DNA from 2 places in the Peribacillus muralis genome. Region 2 is predicted to be linked to the other one. Evidence: a T-box and tRNA genes for the amino acid it is inferred to sense, from the RefSeq annotation. Region 2 holds a T-box; the other holds one or more tRNA genes.

Region 1 (9,692 bases), 2.1 Mb from region 2:
GACGATTTCATGAGAAGAGCGATAATTTTCGGTTAACTTTACAACTTGTGATCGAGGGAAGTCATGGTTGAAATTGAGGATATATTTCGGATCGCTCCCCCTGAATGAATAGATCGACTGATCATCATCCCCAACCGCACACACATTTTTTGATTCGTAAGAAAGGAGTTTTATCAATTCGTATTGAACTTTATTGATATCCTGAAATTCATCCACCAAGAAATACTGAAATCGCTGCTGGTATTTCTTTAAAAAATCGGGGTGATTTTTTAAGAAGACATAGCAGCCGACAAGCATATCGTCAAAATCATACTTTCCTGTTTGCTTTTTATACTCTTCATATTTCTTATATAAGAATATACAGGATTTCTCCCACTCGTCATCAGGTTGAATATCTTCAGGAAAAGCCAATGAGTTTTTCCAAAGCCCGATTTGCTGTAGTGCTTGATCGTATGCGAAATCCTTATCATCAAGTTCTATTTCCCGACCAGCCTGTTTCAAGATCTTTTCTTTTTCCCAATCCCATTTCAAAAGCAAGTCGCGCTGCCATTTGGATGGTTCATGAAAGATCAGGATTTTATAAAAAATGCTATGAAAGGTCCCGCTCACAACTTGGGAAACGAGGGAAGGCGTCATATTAGGATAACTGAGCAGACGCTGCTGCATCTCTTTAGCTGACTTTGCGGTAAATGTTACGAGCATGATGCTTCTCGGATCGATTTTTTTCACCGTAAGCATATAGGCAGTACGGACCGTTAATACCCGGGTTTTCCCGCTGCCTGCTCCTGAAAGGACAAGAATGGGTCCATCGATCGTTTTTACGGCTTTAAGCTGCTCTGCATCCAGAACGACCCCGCATGAGGACAATTCCTGAAAATAAGGTTCCTCTAATTGTGCCATGGTAGTGGTTTTATTTGAATATTGCGGATTGCCTGTTATCTGTCGGCTTTTCAGGAAAGGCTCCGTAATGGTTTTTGTTTCGGTAATGGTTCGGGACTTGGGAATCTTAAATCCATTCTGCTCCCTATATTCTAATGGCTCGTCCTGATTTGCTGGTTCGGAATGTGGCATTATACAGGGTGCCTGCGATGGATCACTGTGATAAAAATAGGGCGTTTCATGGATGCCAATGAATAATTTCACCGGCTTCCGACAAACGATGCAAGAAAGCTGATCACGTTTCCCTTTTTCGAATAGTGTCTGCAGCTCACCAGCTGAAACGGTATGTATATGTACGATTTCATCGCCAGATTTTGCTTGATTCATATAATTGGATACCTCTAATCTATTAAAAATATCGGCAATACCCATCATACCAGAAGATGAAGAAAAAAGAATCTGGAAATGGTGTTTACTTATCATCCTGGGCGGGTATTTAAATGACAGCATACGTACATGAAAAGGAGGGTTAACGATGGGATACATAGCGCCGGTAACACAATTTGATTATATTCAATATGCCAACAGGACGGTCGAAGCTGCAGAGAAAGTAAGAATTGTTAAAGGAACGACACCCATTCAACCTATCCGATTTGATCAAGTATTGGAGGAGAAAATGGGCAGTTTCGAAGAATTCGATTACGTTTCCAATCGCACTTTTGAAGGAACGGCTGGAGCGGGCACGTATAAAACGCATATGGGCATGAGGGCCAACAATCAACTGACGGCTGAAATGACGGGGAAGGGATTATATTTCAACGAAATGGTTTAGAATGAATTGAAATACAAAAGAGGACACGTGAGTGTCCTTTTTTTGTGTTGAATTCTTAGAGGATGTCTATCTCAACGATTAGAGCTAACAATAGTTGTAGTAATAGTTGGATGTTAAGAGCGATTTGTGCATCAGTTGTCGTAATGTCGATATCCCGGCTGTTTTCAACAATTGTTTTTTGACGCGTGATTTGTTTGACATTAGAAGATTGAATCAATTCTTGAGTGATTCTTTCTGCATTATCTGCATCAGCGATGGAAATGCTTACGATGACCGCAATGGCAGCTTGCAGTGCAGCTTGAAGAGAAAGAGCAGCTTTAACATCTGTAGAAGTGATATTTACATTACAAGAATCTTTAATGTAAATAAGTTCTTCAGAAAGCTGGACCTGGGAATTATCCTGTCTAGCCTCTTGGTCAATCCGAGTGTTGTCATTGCCGTTACAGAATCCTGTCAGGGGATGGTTGGAAGCGGAATCTAGAGCTGACCAAGTTCTGTCACAGCTTTCATGTGTGTTACAGTTGCTACGGTATACATTTTGGTTCATGTCGTTTTTTCCTCCTTAGGTTTTATTCCCTATTAAAATATGCTTCGATGATTATTCTGGTTGGACGAATAAATCAATTCATTCGTCTATTTTTTAAAATACTTTGGAAAAGTAACGATGTGCGGGGATGAATGATAAAGAAGCTGGAGTTTTAGGAATGGAATGAAATGAAAGTGCTGCTATGTCTTATTTTATTTTGCCAGCAAGTAAGGTTGATTAGCTGATAGGGTGAATCATTTATCTTTGGAATCCGTGAATTTATTATGAATGGAATTCGTAATCGGATTAACATCATGTTCCGTGATGTTCTTTTCCTGGTTTATGAGGATTTGTGATTGCTCCTGTAAATACCGAATGGTTTCTTTTAGGTTGTTTCTCTCTTTTTCAGTAAGATCGACATGCTCCTTTTTGAAACCATGTTTTCTCATTGTCCTTGAAACCAACAATTCCATTAATCTTTTTTGCGACTCCTCCAGGTTAAATTCATTATTACCCATAAAATTATCCCTCCTTCTTGCTTTCTATATATAGACTATGTATTTTTGCGGAGATTGCCATTGAACGGAAAGGGTTTTTTATAAAACGCTAATCAAGGAATATGAACGACCAAAAAAACGCTGTACCATCAGATGACTGAAGGGACAGCGTTATCAGGATCATAATACAGTTTTTATCATCGTTCTATGAGGAATGCCTGCATCCATGAATTCATCGGACACAATCTCATATCCTAATTTCGAATAAAACGGGATTGCGTGCACCTGTGCATCAAGCTTCAGTTTAGGAATTCCCTGCTGGATGGCATATTCCTCAATTGCGTTCATGATCTTGGCACCGGCCCCACTTTTTCGGCCAGCTGCGAGGACACAAATGCGCTGGACTTTTCCAATGTTATCAATGACCCTGAAACGGCCTGCACCGATTGGGTGTTCTTGATCATTATATAAGACGAAATGCGTGGAAACGTCTTCGTATTCATCAATTTCTTCTTCAAGCGGGACATTTTGTTCTTGAACGAATACTTGCCTTCGAATCATATACGCTTTTTCACGCTCTTGGCTGTTTTCGGCAATTTTTACAAACACTTATTATTCAGCTCCTAACCTAAATGTTTCGTATACGGTCCAAGCACCATCCTCCAGCTGATACAATAGGTGAATACGCTTCACTTCTTCTTCATGGCTGACATCAAGCATGCTTAATTGACCTAAAACATCAGAATGCTCATTATCGGATAAATCTTGGGCGATGGTAATGTGCGGGACAAAAGCATGTTCATTTTCACTTATAATGAAGCTCTCATCATTCAGTGCATCATGTAGCTCTTGAAGCCCTTCGGACAGTTCCACCTTGAAATAGATCGTATTGCTTACCGGCTGGAAGGATTTAGCCTTCGTTACATTCATCGTAAATGGTCTGCACTTTTGGGCAATGCCTTTTAGCTGTTCTGCAATCGTCGAAATTTCCATGTCCGTCGCTTCAAATGTTGGCTTAAGCGTTAAGTGCGGCGGAATGAAAGCGTATTTCGTATCATATCTCTTGCGATAGGAGTTAGCTAAATCTTGAAGTTTCTTTGTAGGGAAAATGGCAACACCGTATTTCATAAATAAAACCTCCTGATATTTTAAATGGTTGTATTATGGTTGGATATGTTTGTGAGAAACCTATCATTGGTTTTAATCTAGGTTAGAACATTTCCAATAGTGCTCTTCTTAAATCTGCCTGCCAATATTTCCAGGTGTGATTACCTTCAAATTCTTCATAGAAGCATGGAAATCCTTTTTGGTTCAATAATTCATGCAATTTCCTGTTGGGCTCTATGAAGTTCGCACGGTTCCCATCAGTCGTGGGTACGTCCGTTTCCTCAGTCCCGATTACATGGTAAAGTTCGAGGAGATGCGGATCCTCAAAATTACGTACAGCATCCATCACCGCTTCATTGGCCAGGGGCGACTGCATGATGCACTTCCCGAATGTGTGCGGATACTGCAGGGCTGTCAATAAAGAGACAGTACCGCCAAGAGAATCACCTATCAGGGCGCGGCCATGTCCCATTTGATAGGTCGGAAATTCATCATCCAAAAACGGCACAAGTTCATGGGCAAGAAAACGTATGTATGCAAGGTGCTGTTCCCCATCGGGATGATATTTGCGTCTGCGGTCAAAACGATCTTTATAGGGAATGCCTACAACGATTATATTCTCGATCTCATCGTTACCCAACAGTTCATCGGCTACGCGGCCGATACGGCCCATTTGAAAATAATCACGCCCATCCTGAGCAATCACAAGCGAATATTTATACAAGGGTGAATAATTCGCAGGCAAGTAAACAAGCAGTTCCAATTCCTCCGCCAGCGCTTCACTTTTAAACATATACTCTTTGATCGTTCCTTTACGTACACTCATTTCCCGCACCTCGATGATCATTAATAATGAAATACTTCTTACTTAGTCATTTTAGCATGTCCTTGCGAGTTTTTCCCGTCCCAAGAATTTGGAATAGAAAATTTTCAATATATTTTCTAAAAATTTAAAAAATAGGATGCTATAATACAAGGATATACATTCATCATACTATAAAAAAGGTGGCGAATTAAATGGCAGATGTACAAGTGCACAGCAGGGAAGTAACAAAGGCGGCCAAGCGGCTTTTATTGGAGCGCGGCGTCAGTGTGGAGGATATTGCAAAGATCGTTTACGAATTGCAGATTCCTTACAAAGCTGACCTGAAATTGGAGGAATGCATCCGCAGCGTCGAGCGTGTCCTATTGAAGCGGGAAATTCAGCATGCCATTTTAGTCGGTGTGGAGCTTGATAAACTTGCAGAGCAAAAGAAGCTCTCCGAACCTCTTCAATCTATTGTCGAATCCGATGAAGGCTTATTCGGAGTCGATGAAACCATCGCCTTTGGTGCAGTACTCGGATATGGAAGCATTGCTGTCACGACCTTCGGCCATCTGGATAAAAATAAAATAGGCGTCATCCACGAGCTTGATAAGAAGCAGGAAGGCGTGGTCCACACCTTCCTGGATGATATCGTAGCAAGCATTGCTGCGAGTGCCGCCTCAAGATTGGCCCATCGCCTGAGGGATGATGAAGAATCATTGACAGAACGGGAAAAGGACATTCAGGAAGAAGAAGAGTTAATCGGATGAAAATATCTTATTGGTCATAAAGACTCATCCGGATTGATCATATTTGGCCTTGATGAGGCGGGCAGAAAGGATATTATTCATTTTAAACGTCCGTTTTGTCTGCCTCAGAAAACAGAAAGCGTGAATATGGCCAGGATATATTTCAAGCACCTGGATCTTTCGCTGCGTAATCTTACCTTGCTCGGAGAGGTAAATGATCTCCAGAGGAACTTTTTCTTCCATATGCTTACGAAGTATATATTTCACTCTCGATCGCCCCTTTGCTGACTTACTTGGTTTTTATCATTATATGCGAACGTATGTTTTTTATGCAAGTTAAAAAAGAACGTTCGTTCGCTTTCGCCGAAAAAGAAATAAAATTAAAACTTTTTTAATATAATGCGTTGACTTTTTGCCAAAAAAACTTATAATAAGTTATGTGCTTAAGTAATTCACACGCAAGCATATACATACGACTTGTTAGCTCAGTGGGAGAGCACTTCCTTGACAGGGAAGGGGTCGTGGGTTCGAATCCCTCACAGGTCATCAACTAACAAAGGCTCAAATTCTTGATATCACAAGGATTTGGGCCTTTTTTTGTATTTAAAGATATAGGTCATTATTTACTTAATCGGTGGCGGATAGAGAAGGATTTAAACGTACTAGGTCAATGATTAATATTTCAAAAACGTAGGTAAAGCTTATGCTTATTCAGCTAACGATGAAATAAACGCTCATGTGCTATGTTAAGGATTGCTTTCAAGACGATTTATTTGCCATAAAATTCATTATAAAATTTCATACATCCTTTATTAAACCATGGGGAAGTTTTGTTGAATAAGTAGTAATTTTACTATATGAAATAAGAGCATTTCTATATTATGAGAAATGTTCTTATTTTTGTGTTAACTAAAAGGGTATAGCAATAAAAATATTGTTAAGAACAATATTAATTTATTGTAAAACAATAAACTTCGTGGTAAAGTCACTTATTATGAAATTAAATGATTGTTGGAATTGCGAGGCTTGCTTTATGTATCTAATGGTTGAGGAAGCCATCAAAGATGCAAAGCTTAAAGGAGATTGTTACCATACGATCCAGCAGGTCCTATATCAAGGTATTTTAGCAGCAAGTATCATCGCAGCCATTGTGGATGCACTTCTAAATCCATTTAAAAAAGTCTCGAATATTAAAGTGGAAAAATGATTAACGGTTTGAAGAAAATTATTTAAAGAGGTATTTTTTATGAAACAAGTTACGACACTCTTTTTAAAGCTAGCTGTTTTTATGATAGCAATCCCGGTTCTTGCATTGTGCATATTTTTAGCGCCCCATATAGGCAATTTCGCAGCAAAATTGTATCCCGATATTTCCTTGATGAAATATCTCGTTTTCATCGTGATGTATGGAGCAGCTGTGCCTTTTTATTTTGCTCTTTATCAGGCTTTCAATCTTTTACGCTACATTGACCAGAACACAGCGTTCTCGGAATTATCTGTAAAGGCGTTAAAGAAGATAAAGTGCTGTGCGATTACAATCTGTGGTTTGTATGTATTAGGTTTGCCACTCTTTCATTTTATAGCGAAGAAGGTTGATCCTCCCATTGGATTAATGGGATTCATCATCATTTTTGCTTCGCTGGTCATTGCTGTTTTTGCTGCTATCCTCCAACGGCTCTTACAAGAAGCGATTAACATTAAATCAGAAAATGATTTGACGGTCTGAGGTGGAGTATATGGCAATTATCATTAATATTGATGTGATGCTAGCGAAACGGAAAATGAGCGTAACGGAGCTTTCTGAGAGGGTTGGAATCACCATGGCGAATCTGTCCATCCTGAAAAATGGGAAAGCGAAAGCGGTTCGTTTTTCAACATTAGATGCGATTTGTAAGCATTTGGATTGTCAGCCGGGTGATATTTTGGAGTACACAAGCGATGAGGGCACTCAATAAAAACAGATAACAAATTCCAGTGTCCAGCGAGAATCTATACAGAATTAAAGAGGTGCCCCCAAAGTCATTTTCAATGATTTCGGGGGCATCTCCTTTCTTTTTTTTGTATTTTATTAAAAGGTATATAGCAGCTAACAATAAAGCTCCAAAACTAGCAATTATATTACAAACCACAACATTTTCTCTTAATCCTTGCTCTAATCTGATAGGTTTTGTTTTCATTTATAATTTAAATGTTGAGAATCGTCGGAAATTGTTAATATCTTTAGTGGGAAATATAGGATAGTATATATTTAGAACCATTTGGGACAACTTTGAAGGCTAAGCATGAGATGGAGGGATATAAGTGAGACAGACTTTAGACAAAATGAGCGGATTTTCATTATATGATGACATATCCATACTGGAATTAGTGCGTAAGGGTGATATCGATTCATATGAATATTTGATAAGAAAATACCGAGGTTTAGTTCAAGCTAAAGCCAGGCAATATTTTTTGGTTGGAGCGGAAAAAGAGGATATTTTTCAGGAAGGTATGATTGGTCTTTACAAAGCCATCCGTGATTTTAAATCGGACAAACAGAATTCATTCAAGAGCTTTGCCGAGCTTTGTATAAAAAGACAAATCATAACAGCAATTAAAACAGCCTCCCGCCAGAAACACACTCCCTTAAACTCCTATATCTCTTTGGACAAACCTATTTATGATGATGATTCGGAATATACACTGATTGATAAACTACCAAGCAAAGTAATGGACCCGATAACCTTACTCATCGACAGGGAAAAAGCCATTGATATCGACTTGAAAATGTCGGAAATCCTTAGCGATTTAGAAAAGACCGTATTAGCTCTTTATATGGATGGTGAAACGTATCAAGAAATTTCATTGAAACTGGACATTCATGTTAAATCTATAGATAATGCCCTGCAAAGAACGAAAAAGAAACTTGGGAAATATCTAGACAATAGAGAACGGGTCGTATAATGGAACCGAAGGAAACAGGATGGAGGCCTTCGTCCTTTTTCCTTTTTTGAGCAATCAGCTTTTCTTTACCTTTATTCTATACAGTTAACGTTTGAGTAACATGAAATCCCTCACAGGGCAGCAACTGCCAAGGATTCAATCTTTTAACTGGACAGTGTAAGGGGACAGTCATAAATGAAGTCCCCTTTTATGATGTATTACGGTTATGTAGTTTATATTGTTCCATGAAATCACCTGCATACAAGCTTGTTATACTGAAGCAATAATAGGAGGAAAAGGGGTAACGTACCCAATAAAGGACCTCCGAAAGCAAGGTAAGCTTCTTGGTTAGCGTTCTTCTTTAAGGATAATTAATGCTCCGACAAACGGGATGAAAATGGCATTGGCTGTTTTGATGCCTATTCTCCTAGCAGCAAATAAATGTCCCATTTCATGGATGTAGGCATACGCTCCTAATGAAACGAAAATAGAAATCTGGGATCCCACCTTTGCTATTTTCAATAGTGCAAACAACTTCCTAGGAAAAATAACCCGATCGCCCCAAAACTTAACCATCCTTAATCGATTTGGATTCTTCCAAAATGCCCTCCTGATAGTAAAGGGGAAACAGGTGCCACCTTTATTGATTCAACCTCTTTTAATATCTTTATTTTATCGTATTGTTTCTTTACCTTTTTGGCGATTTTTTCTAAAATATCAGCTTTCAAGCTATACATTATTTTCAAAGCTGTTGATGATTCGGAAGGTAATGAATTAGTCCCTGTAAAAGAAGGACTATAGGCTGGATTTGGGCTCTTTTTTTGTATATTTGGTTTTCTGTAAAGACGCACAAAGACAGTAGGTGATGATGTCGTTCGTTGCATGACTTCAGCCACTTTGGTACACTATGCAGAAGTGCATGTCACTTTGATGGGGAGCACATCATGTCCCAGTTTTATAAGTGTTCTTGGACTTTTGATTTTGATTTTTATGACAAATTAAATATGTAAAAAAGCGTTTCTAAGGAAAAATCATATGTTCCCTCATACAGCAGGCGTGTATGGGGGGCTTATATTTTATAGGTTTTTTGTCTGGATAGCTTTACAGTAGGAGGAACCGATGAACAATTACAAGCTGACCATTCAATATGATGGCGGACGCTATAGAGGCTGGCAACGGCTCGGCGATAGTGATGATACGATTCAGGGGAAAATAGAAAATGTATTGACGGAAATGGCAGGGAAGAAGATAGAAATCATCGGATGCAGCAGAACGGATGCCGGTGTCCATGCTTTTGCCCAGATTGCCAATTTCAAGATTGATGGAAAGTTGACGGAAGCTGAAATTATGAACTATTTGAATAGATATTTGCCCC
Region 2 (9,692 bases):
CTGTCCAGATAGAATCACAAGTTCTGGCACAGCGTCTCGTGTCAGAGCTTTTGCTCATACATATCACTTTTGCCATTCTATCTTATGGGGCATTTACCCTTTCTTTCGTATTTTCACTGCTCTACTTGATTCAATATGATTTATTGAAACGGAAGAAGTGGGGGAAAAGGCTGCTTCGACTCGGTGATCTAACAAAGCTCGAGCATATGTCTTATGTACTTGCGGTAATAGGAGTTCCCTTATTGGTAGTCTCGCTTATCCTTGGCATTCAATGGGCCTATATAAAAGTGCCGGGTGTATCGTGGCTGGATATGAAAATCATCGGCTCGTTCATATTGCTCGTCGGCTACAGTGTATTTTTATACTTGAAAATCCGGAAACAAATGTATGGAAGGACACTGGCCTTTCTGAATATTGGATCCTTCATGATTGTGTTGATCAACTTTTTCCTTTTCGGAAGCCTTTCAACATTCCACTTTTGGAATACTTAGGAGGAAACTATGAGAAAAATTATTGTCGGTTCTAGAAGAAGTAAATTAGCGATCACCCAAACGAATTGGGTCATTGCCCAACTTAAAGAGCTTGGAGCTCCCTATGAGTTCGAGGTGAAGGAGATCGTCACTAAAGGTGACCAAATCCTTGATGTTACGCTTTCCAAGGTAGGCGGTAAAGGTTTGTTCGTCAAGGAAATCGAACAAGCGATGCTGGATAAAGAAATCGATATGGCCGTACATAGCATGAAGGATATGCCCGCGATGCTTCCTTCGGGCTTGACGATAGGCTGCATACCGCCGCGTGAGGATCACCGGGATGCCTTGATATCAAAAAACCATGAAACCCTATCTGAATTGAAGCCAGGCTCCATCATCGGCACAAGCAGCCTTCGCCGCGGTGCCCAGATTTTGGCTAGAAGGCCCGATCTTGAAATTAAATGGATTCGCGGCAATATCGATACTCGTCTAAACAAGCTGAAAACGGAAGATTATGACGCCATCATTTTAGCGGCAGCCGGACTTTCAAGAATGGGCTGGGAACGGGAGACCGTCACCGAATTTTTGGATGAAGACATTTGCATTCCTGCAGTCGGCCAAGGCGCGCTTTCCATTGAATGCCGTGAAGATGACAAAGAATTGCTCGTTGAACTTGCGAAATTAACATGTGAAAAAACGAAAAGGACCGTCGAAGCGGAACGAGCCTATTTGGATAAAATGGAAGGCGGCTGCCAGGTGCCGATTGCCGGATTCGCGGTGGCAAAGGATAATGGCTCCGTATCCTTGACGGCATTGGTCGCTTCTCCTGATGGTAAGGTGATTTACAAGGAAATGGTCGAGGGAGCAGATCCCGAGGCAGTTGGACATGAAGCTGCCAAAAAAATTAGTGAAATGGGCGGTAAAGAGTTGATCGATCGCGTAAAAGAGGAGCTCGATCAGTAATGCTTCCCGTACAGCCCCTTAAGGATTATCACGTACTGATCACCAGAGGGAAAGATCAGGCTGAGGGTCTAATGGCGTCAATCAAGGAAAATGGCGGAACGCCGCTTCTTGTGCCATTGCTGGAGTTCACCCTGCCTGATCATATGGAGGAGGTCCACCAACGCTTAGGGGCGATCCATACTTATGATTGGATCATCTTGACCAGTCAAAATGGGGTGGATTACTTCTTTAAGCTTCTCGGAAAACAGCCGATCATGCTTCCGAAAATAGCAGTGATCGGCTCCAAGACGGAAGTCGCCCTGAAACGATACGGATATAAAGCGGATTTCGTACCATCCGAATTTGTTGCCGAAGGGTTCGTTTCGGAGTTCATTACCACTTTGGCACCGGGAACCCGTGTGCTGCTGGCGAAAGGAAATCTCGCCCGGTCCGTCATTGCGGAGGCCATTAATGAAGCCGGATCATCATGCGATGAAGTGATCATCTATCATACCGTACTTCCAGCAAGCAGCGAACAAGAACTCGTACATCTTATAAAGAATCATGCCATTGACATCATAACCTTTACGAGTTCTTCGACGGTCAACCATTTCCTGCAGACCATGGAGCGCCATGAGCTGGGTGCATATTTAGACCGGATAGTCATCGCATGCATCGGACCCATCGCCGCTAAGACGGCTGCCAGACATGGATTATCAGTGGACGTGTGTCCGGATGTTTACACGACGGAAGCCATGGTTGCCGATATCATTCTCTTCATCATGAAGCGAAATACCAAGGGAGGAACTTTACAATGAAAAACATTCCATTCAATCGCCACCGTCGCTTGCGTGCAAGTGCAGGCATGAGGGCTTTGGTCCGTGAAACGCAATTACATAAAGAGGATTTGATTTATCCCATCTTCGTCATTGATGGTGAACAGGTAAAAAATGAAATTAACTCGATGCCGGGGATCTATCAGCTCTCCATGGATAATTTGGAGGCGGAAATGGATGAAGTGGTCAGTCTTGGCATTAAGTCGGTCATTTTATTCGGTGTTCCCTTTGAACATGACAAAGACGAGCATGGTACAGGGGCATTTCATCATAACGGACTCGTCCAGGAAGCGACCCGCCTTATAAAAAAACAATATCCCCAAGTGATCGTCATTGCTGACACCTGCCTTTGTGAATATACAAGCCATGGTCATTGCGGAGTGGTGGAAGGGGAAAAAATCCTTAATGACGCATCCCTTGACCTCCTTGCCAAAACGGCAATAAGCCAGGCAGAGGCCGGAGCTGATATCATCGCCCCTTCCAATATGATGGACGGGTTCGTTGCAGCCATCCGCGCCGGACTGGATGAGGCTGGCTATGAAGATATTCCGATCATGTCCTATGCCGTGAAATATGCTTCGGCCTTTTACGGCCCCTTCCGCGATGCTGCAAATGGCGCGCCGCAATTTGGCGATAGGAAAACGTATCAAATGGATCCTGCCAACCGCCTTGAAGCATTCCGTGAAGCTGAATCCGATGTCGCCGAAGGTGCCGATTTCCTGATCGTTAAACCGGCACTCGCTTACATGGACATCATCCGTGATGTTAAAAATAATTTCAATCTCCCTGTCGTTTCCTACAATGTCAGCGGTGAATATTCCATGGTCAAGGCAGCTGCCCAAAATGGCTGGATCGATGAAAAAGCGATCGTAATGGAAATGCTGACAGGCTTGAAACGTGCTGGTTCCGACTTGATCATCACATACTTCTCAAAAGATGTTGCACGGTGGATGGACGAAGATCTACAAAGATAATAAAAAAACCGGTAATGGAAAAGGGGATTAAAACATGCGGTCATATGAAAATTCGAAAAAAGCGTTTGCCGAAGCAGTGAATTTGATGCCGGGCGGAGTGAACAGCCCGGTGCGTGCCTTCAAGTCTGTGAACATGGACCCGATATTCATGGAGCGCGGCAAAGGCTCAAAAATGTATGATATCGATGGCAATGAATATATCGACTATGTTCTTTCATGGGGACCGCTCATCCTAGGTCACACAAATGATCGTGTCGTCGAAGCATTGAAAAAGGTAGCCGAATCAGGTACTAGCTTTGGAACGTCTACGGTGATCGAAAATGAGCTCGCTAAGTTGGTCATGGACCGCGTGCCTTCGATTGAAATGATCCGGATGGTGTCTTCCGGAACGGAGGCGACCATGAGTGCGCTGAGGTTGGCGCGAGGCATTACAGGCCGGGATAAAATCCTGAAATTCGAAGGCTCTTACCACGGTCATGGAGATTCCTTGTTAATCAAAGCAGGCTCGGGCGTTGCGACGTTGGGATTGCCGGATAGCCCAGGAGTACCGGAAGGCATTGCGAAAAATACGATCACCGTGCCATATAATGACCTTGCAGCAACCAAATATGCATTTGAACAATTTGGCGAAGACATTGCATGTATCATCGTCGAGCCAGTTGCCGGGAATATGGGTGTCGTGCCGCCGCAGCCAGGTTTCCTCGAAGGCTTACGGGAAGTGACGACCAAATACGGGGCACTATTGATCTTTGATGAGGTCATGACGGGCTTCCGTGTCGGGTATAATTGTGCCCAAGGATATTTTGGCATCGCACCGGACCTTACCTGCCTTGGAAAAGTGATTGGCGGTGGTCTGCCGGTAGGAGCCTTCGGCGGCAAGCGTGAATTCATGGAACGAATTGCACCGAGCGGAACGATTTATCAAGCGGGAACATTGTCAGGAAACCCGCTGGCCATGACGGCTGGTCTTGAAACACTCAGCCAATTGACTCCAGCATCTTATCAAGAATTCACCCGTAAAGGCGATATGCTTGAAAAAGGTATTGGTGAAGCAGCCCAAAAATATGGAGTACCGCATACTTTCAACCGGGCAGGCTCGATGATTGGACTATTCTTTACAAATGAAGAAGTCATCAACTACGATACTGCCAAAACATCCGATTTGGAATTCTTTGCATCTTATTACCGGGAAATGGCGGACCAAGGCATTTACCTCCCGCCGTCCCAATTCGAGGGCTTATTCCTATCCACTGCTCATACTGATGAAGATATCGAAAAAACCATCTCTGCTGCAGAAAAGGCTTTTGCCCAATTGAAAAAATGACTTGAATGAAACTGCTAAGTCAGACTCCCTTTTTTGAAAACGGGAGCCTGACTTTTTTTTATTTTCGCGAACGTGGCTGGATTAAGTTGGGCTTAGGCCGAATTAAGTTGGGTGAAGGCCGGAATAAGTTGAGCGTAGGACGATTTAAGTTGGTTGTAGGACGAATTATGTTAGATGTAGGCCGGAAAAAGTGGTTGCAGTCCGACTAAATTTGGTTGTAAGCCGGAAAAAGTGGTTGTAGGCCGAATTAAGTTTGGTGTAGGCCGGAAAAAGTGGTTGTAGGACGAAAAAAGTGAAATCCAGGCCAAAAAAAGCAGAATCAAGGGCAAAAAAAAGCATAATGCAGGACAATTTATAGTGGATGTTGTCTATATAAGGTCGATTCAGGTGCAATAAGAATCTGCGCGCTGCAAAATCTCCTTTCCATGCTGCAGAAAACGGGGGACAAGGTGAGTTTCCATGAAAGAAGGAATAATCGATAGTCTTCCCTCATAGATTGTTATTGGTATATGTACCGTTTCTGAAGCTGAAAGGAGGAGTTGTCTTGTCGCAAGAAAATGAATCGTATTTACGATTTTCTTTAGAGGAATCCGTTTGGTTCCAGAAGGGACAGGAAGTGGCTGAGCTTTATTCGATTTCACTGGATCCGAATGTGACGATTCAAGAGAGTGATCAATATGTTTTTATACGAGGCTCGTTAGACTTATGCGGTGAATATAAGGATTCGCAAAATGGTGAACAAGCGGAGTTTTCGCAAACCTTTTTGCCAAAAGCCGTGCAAAAGGTCGAGAGGCATCTCAATGGACTTAATGAGTTCACACACCGTTTTCCGGTTGATATAACGATACCGACTAATCGGATTGCCTCATTAGAGGAGATTGATGTCTCGATCCAGAGCTTTGATTATGCGTTGCCTGAACATAACTGTTTGAAGTTGCAGGCGGATTTGCTGATTACTGGTATTTATAATGATTCGTATGTGGAAGAGCGGTTCGATACGGAACAGGAAGTAGCGGAAATGGAGGAACAGGAAGAAACGGATGGTGAAAATGAATCTTACATTCCTTATGCGGCTGGTATGCCGACCATTCCGGATTTCCAGCCTATTTTCCGTGATGACGAGGAAGATGAGTTATATACGCCATTTTCTGCAGAGGCCAAACGGGTAGCGGAAGCTGAGGAAGAGGAAGAAGAGCCGATTTTCTTAAGTGATCAAAATAGTGCTCCTGTTTTTGAAATGCCGGTTTCTCCTTATCCTGAAGAGGAGGAGTGGGAAGCGGAGGTAAGCAGGCAGGAAGATATGAATGTTGCCAGTGAACAAGGAACCGGGGAACCTGCCGCATCCATTCAAGAAGAGAAGCCAAGCAGACAGGAAAAAACGATAGAGAAGGTGGAGACGGCAAAGGAGTCCTTGAAAGCGGAAGAAGCTCAGGAGATTGTTGGCAGTGAACAAAGTGCTCCGATTGCCAGCGGTCCTGTGTCGCGTTTTAAAACCGAGGGCAGCCCCCGTCAGGAAGAGAATGAAGTTGTGGCAGCCGGTCCGGTTCTCAACGAACAGGTGAAGGTGGAAAAGGATGAGGAGCTTCCTTCATCGATAAGTGACCTGTTCAAAGAACGGGAAAGACCGGCACCGCAAGCGAAAGACAAGGAAGTGAAAACTTATAAGGGCAGGAAGCAAGCTGCGGATCGCGATGAAAAAGAAGCGGCTGAACATGGGGAAAAGCAGTCTTCCATCATGGATTTATTCGGCAGAAAGCAAGAAGAAGAGTTGGTGAGGATGAAGGTGTGCATCGTTCAGCAAGGAGAAACGCTGGAAGATTTGGCCCAGCGTTATGATGTAACGGTGCAATCGATACTTTTCAGCAATGAATTGGAATCGAATCAAAATATCGAGGAAGGTCAAGTCGTCTATATACCGAAGGCAGTTGCCTATAAAAATTAACCATGACAGAGAGCAGAGCATATAAATGGCCTGCTCCTGTTTTTTACTAGGGAAAAGGTCGGGTTTTAGTTTTTATTAAAGAAGGTGAGTGAGTCTCGTGAGGGAAAACGAGAATCAGCAGTCGGCTAATCGGGATCGGGACACGGAATCCGTCTTGAAGGAATATGCCCTTTATGTACAATATATTGAGGATTTCGGACGGGTGAAGAAAGTATATAGTGATCGTGGTACGTTTGCCTTGAAATCGATATTACCGCATAATGGGATCGATTTTATAAAAAATGTCCAAAAGCTGTACCATCGCGGTTATAATCGGATCGTTCCCATCTATCAAACGATGGATCAACGTTATGCCGTCCTCCATAATGGCCGGTTGTATTACTTGATGCCCTGGCTGAACAACGAAGGGGATGGGGAGCGCGATGAGAAGCATAAGCAAATGTTCCGGGAGCTTGCCCGGATGCATACGCTGACCGTAAAGGATATACAAGTGGATATAGAAGAACGGGAAGCGCACTATGAGCGGACGCTTGATGCTTGGAATAACGAGAAGGACTTTATGGATGAGTATATTGTCAGCTGTGAAAAGAAGTGGTATATGTCGCCGTTCGAAATGTCGGTATGTACGTTCTTCACTGATATTTCACAGGCACTGAAGTATTCGATAAAGAAGTTCGAAACCTGGTATGAGAAGACGAAGGAAAGTGAAAAGGTTCGAACCGTAGTTACTCATGGTAAGGTTTCCCTTAAGCATTTCGTTTATGATGAACGGGGATATGGTTATTTTATCAATTTTGAGAATTCGAATACGGCGCCGCCACATTTCGATTTATTGCCTTTTCTCGTTAAATCTGCGAGGACGTATCCAGTCCAATGTGATGACTGCGTCGACTGGCTATATAATTACATGCGCTATTTTCCGCTTAAGGAGGAAGAGCTGCTGCTCATGCAGAGCTATTTAGCTTTTCCTGGGTCGGCTTTGGAATTGGTGAAGGGGTATTCGGATGGCAGGTCGAAGCGTTCAGAGCTTGATCATGTCACCCAGTTGCAGCGGCAATTCTGGTTATTGAAGAATGTTGAGTATATGGTGATGAAAATCGAGGAAATCGAACAGCAGAAAAAGGCAGCTGCCGAGGCCGCCAAAGAAGAGCAATCACCCTCAAGCTAAATATACATGATTGGATCATTTCCAGTCATGTATATTTTTTTGCTGTAAGGGAATAATTAAATCCATTCGAAATATAAAGACATAGCCAGGAAAATGAATGCGACCAATAGGAGCATATCAAAGAACGTCGGGAAAATAAGGGTCCGCAACCCTTGAAATACGATGAAGGGAACGATGAATTGCTGGCAAACACCACGGAATTTTTTCATCCAAGGCGGTAAAGTATAGGGAGTATATCTTCGCTTCATATTGATTACCTTCCTTTTTAGGACTTCTTGTATTGTATGGGTGCCAGTGGAAAAGGTGAAAAAGCCGTCACATTGACCGTTATTGGAGGATACTATGAAATATCCTTAAAAAAGTAAGCGAAAAGAGGATTGACTGGAGACCCATATTTTTTGTACTATATACTATATGCGTTTAATGATTTTACATATGAATATAAATCAAAGCTAAGACCGGAAATAGTAAGATGAAATGCACTTTTCAGAGAGGAAGCCGATTGGTGGGAGGCTTCCGGGCAGCAGCATCCGAAGTCGTCCGTGAGCAGTTTTCGTGAAAGATTTTTAGTAGCGAAGGCCGGTGAAGAGCCGTTATCCGATTTGAGAGCCGAAAGGGATTATTTCTCTTTTTCGGAAAAAAGGTGGCACCGCGAACAACTTCCTTCGTCCTTTTATGATGATGGAAGTTTTTTTTATGCCCAAAAAGGAGGAAATGATATGGAAGAGAACCAGATTTCGATGCCGACCAAATATGATCCGCAGACAATAGAGAAAGGCCGCTATAAATGGTGGCTGGATGGGAAGTTTTTTGAAACGACGGGTGACGATACAAAAGAACCTTATACGATTGTCATCCCGCCGCCGAACGTGACAGGCAAGCTGCATCTTGGCCACGCATGGGACACGACGCTTCAAGATATATTGACGCGCATGAAAAGGATGCAGGGGTATGATGTATTATGGCTGCCGGGCATGGACCATGCCGGTATCGCGACGCAAGCGAAGGTGGAACAGAAACTACGTGCTGAAGGCGTAAGCCGCTATGACCTTGGACGTGAAAAGTTCGTTGAAGAAACATGGAAATGGAAGGAAGAATATGCCAGCCATATCCGCGAACAGTGGTCAAAGCTAGGTCTTGGGCTTGATTATACGCGTGAACGCTTCACTCTTGATGAGGGGCTTTCAAAAGCGGTCCGCGAAGTATTCGTTTCCCTTTATAACAAGGACTTGATTTACCGCGGCGAATACATCATCAACTGGGATCCATCAACGAAAACGGCGCTGTCCGATATCGAGGTCATTTACAAGGATGTTCAAGGTGCGTTCTATCATATGAAATACCCTTTAGTGGACGGCCCGGGTGAAATCGAAATAGCCACAACCCGTCCGGAAACGATGCTTGGCGATACGGCGGTTGCTGTACACCCTGAAGATGATCGATATAAACACTTGATCGGCAAAATGGTCCGCCTGCCGATCACGGGCAGGGAAATCCCGATCGTCGGTGATGATTATGTCGATATGGAATTCGGCTCCGGCGCGGTGAAAATCACTCCGGCACATGATCCGAATGACTTTGAGATCGGCAACCGTCATGATTTGGAGCGCATCCTCGTCATGCATGAAGATGGTTCGATGAATGAAAAGGCTGGTAAATATGAAGGCATGGATCGCTTTGAATGCCGTAAACAAATCGTCAAAGACCTTCAGGAAGAGGGTGTACTCTTCAAAATCGAAGATCACCTGCACTCAGTCGGACATTCAGAGAGAAGCGGAGCTGTTGTCGAGCCCTATTTGTCCACGCAATGGTTCGTTAAGATGCAGCCGCTTGCTGATGCTTCGGTTGAACTTCAAAAAGGGTCCGATGATGAAAAAGTCCATTTCGTTCCAGACCGTTTCGAAAAAACATACTTACACTGGATGGAAAATATCCGTGACTGGTGCATTTCGCGTCAACTATGGTGGGGCCACCGCATTCCGGCCTGGTACCATAAAGAAACAGGTGAAGTGTATGTAGGACATGAGGAGCCTGCT

The links. The T-box of region 2 lies ahead of ABE28_RS16425 (valine--tRNA ligase). A T-box ahead of a tRNA ligase gene usually reads a tRNA of that ligase, here a tRNA-Val.
Region 1: it encodes a tRNA-Val, which carries the amino acid that the T-box ahead of ABE28_RS16425 (valine--tRNA ligase) is inferred to sense. The anticodon was not compared.

The regions. Positions count from the first base shown of each region.
Region 1 is NZ_CP017080.1:1,308,616-1,318,307, forward strand. It holds gene ABE28_RS06270 (ATP-dependent helicase) at 1-1,266, opposite strand, end outside; gene ABE28_RS06275 (hypothetical protein) at 1,415-1,711, shown strand; gene ABE28_RS06280 (spore coat protein) at 1,767-2,258, opposite strand; gene ABE28_RS06285 (hypothetical protein) at 2,492-2,755, opposite strand; gene ABE28_RS06290 (GNAT family N-acetyltransferase) at 2,915-3,343, opposite strand; gene ABE28_RS06295 (YjcG family protein) at 3,347-3,862, opposite strand; gene ABE28_RS06300 (alpha/beta hydrolase) at 3,945-4,667, opposite strand; gene ABE28_RS06305 (phosphatidylglycerophosphatase A family protein) at 4,859-5,416, shown strand; gene ABE28_RS06310 (hypothetical protein) at 5,441-5,662, opposite strand; tRNA gene ABE28_RS06315 (tRNA-Val) at 5,870-5,941, shown strand; gene ABE28_RS24890 (hypothetical protein) at 6,429-6,602, shown strand; gene ABE28_RS06320 (DUF2975 domain-containing protein) at 6,642-7,121, shown strand; gene ABE28_RS06325 (helix-turn-helix domain-containing protein) at 7,132-7,350, shown strand; gene sigH (RNA polymerase sporulation sigma factor SigH) at 7,718-8,338, shown strand; partial or broken gene ABE28_RS06335 (site-2 protease family protein) at 8,605-8,874, opposite strand; gene ABE28_RS06340 (hypothetical protein) at 8,896-9,201, opposite strand; gene truA (tRNA pseudouridine(38-40) synthase TruA) at 9,437-9,692, shown strand, end outside.
Region 2 is NZ_CP017080.1:3,378,175-3,387,866, reverse strand. It holds gene ABE28_RS16465 (cytochrome C assembly family protein) at 1-491, shown strand, start outside; gene hemC (hydroxymethylbilane synthase) at 501-1,433, shown strand; gene ABE28_RS16455 (uroporphyrinogen-III synthase) at 1,433-2,230, shown strand; gene hemB (porphobilinogen synthase) at 2,227-3,222, shown strand; gene hemL (glutamate-1-semialdehyde 2,1-aminomutase) at 3,257-4,546, shown strand; gene spoVID (stage VI sporulation protein D) at 5,091-6,488, shown strand; gene ysxE (spore coat protein YsxE) at 6,586-7,656, shown strand; gene ABE28_RS16430 (hypothetical protein) at 7,713-7,904, opposite strand; T-box leader at 8,102-8,332, shown strand; gene ABE28_RS16425 (valine--tRNA ligase) at 8,376-9,692, shown strand, end outside.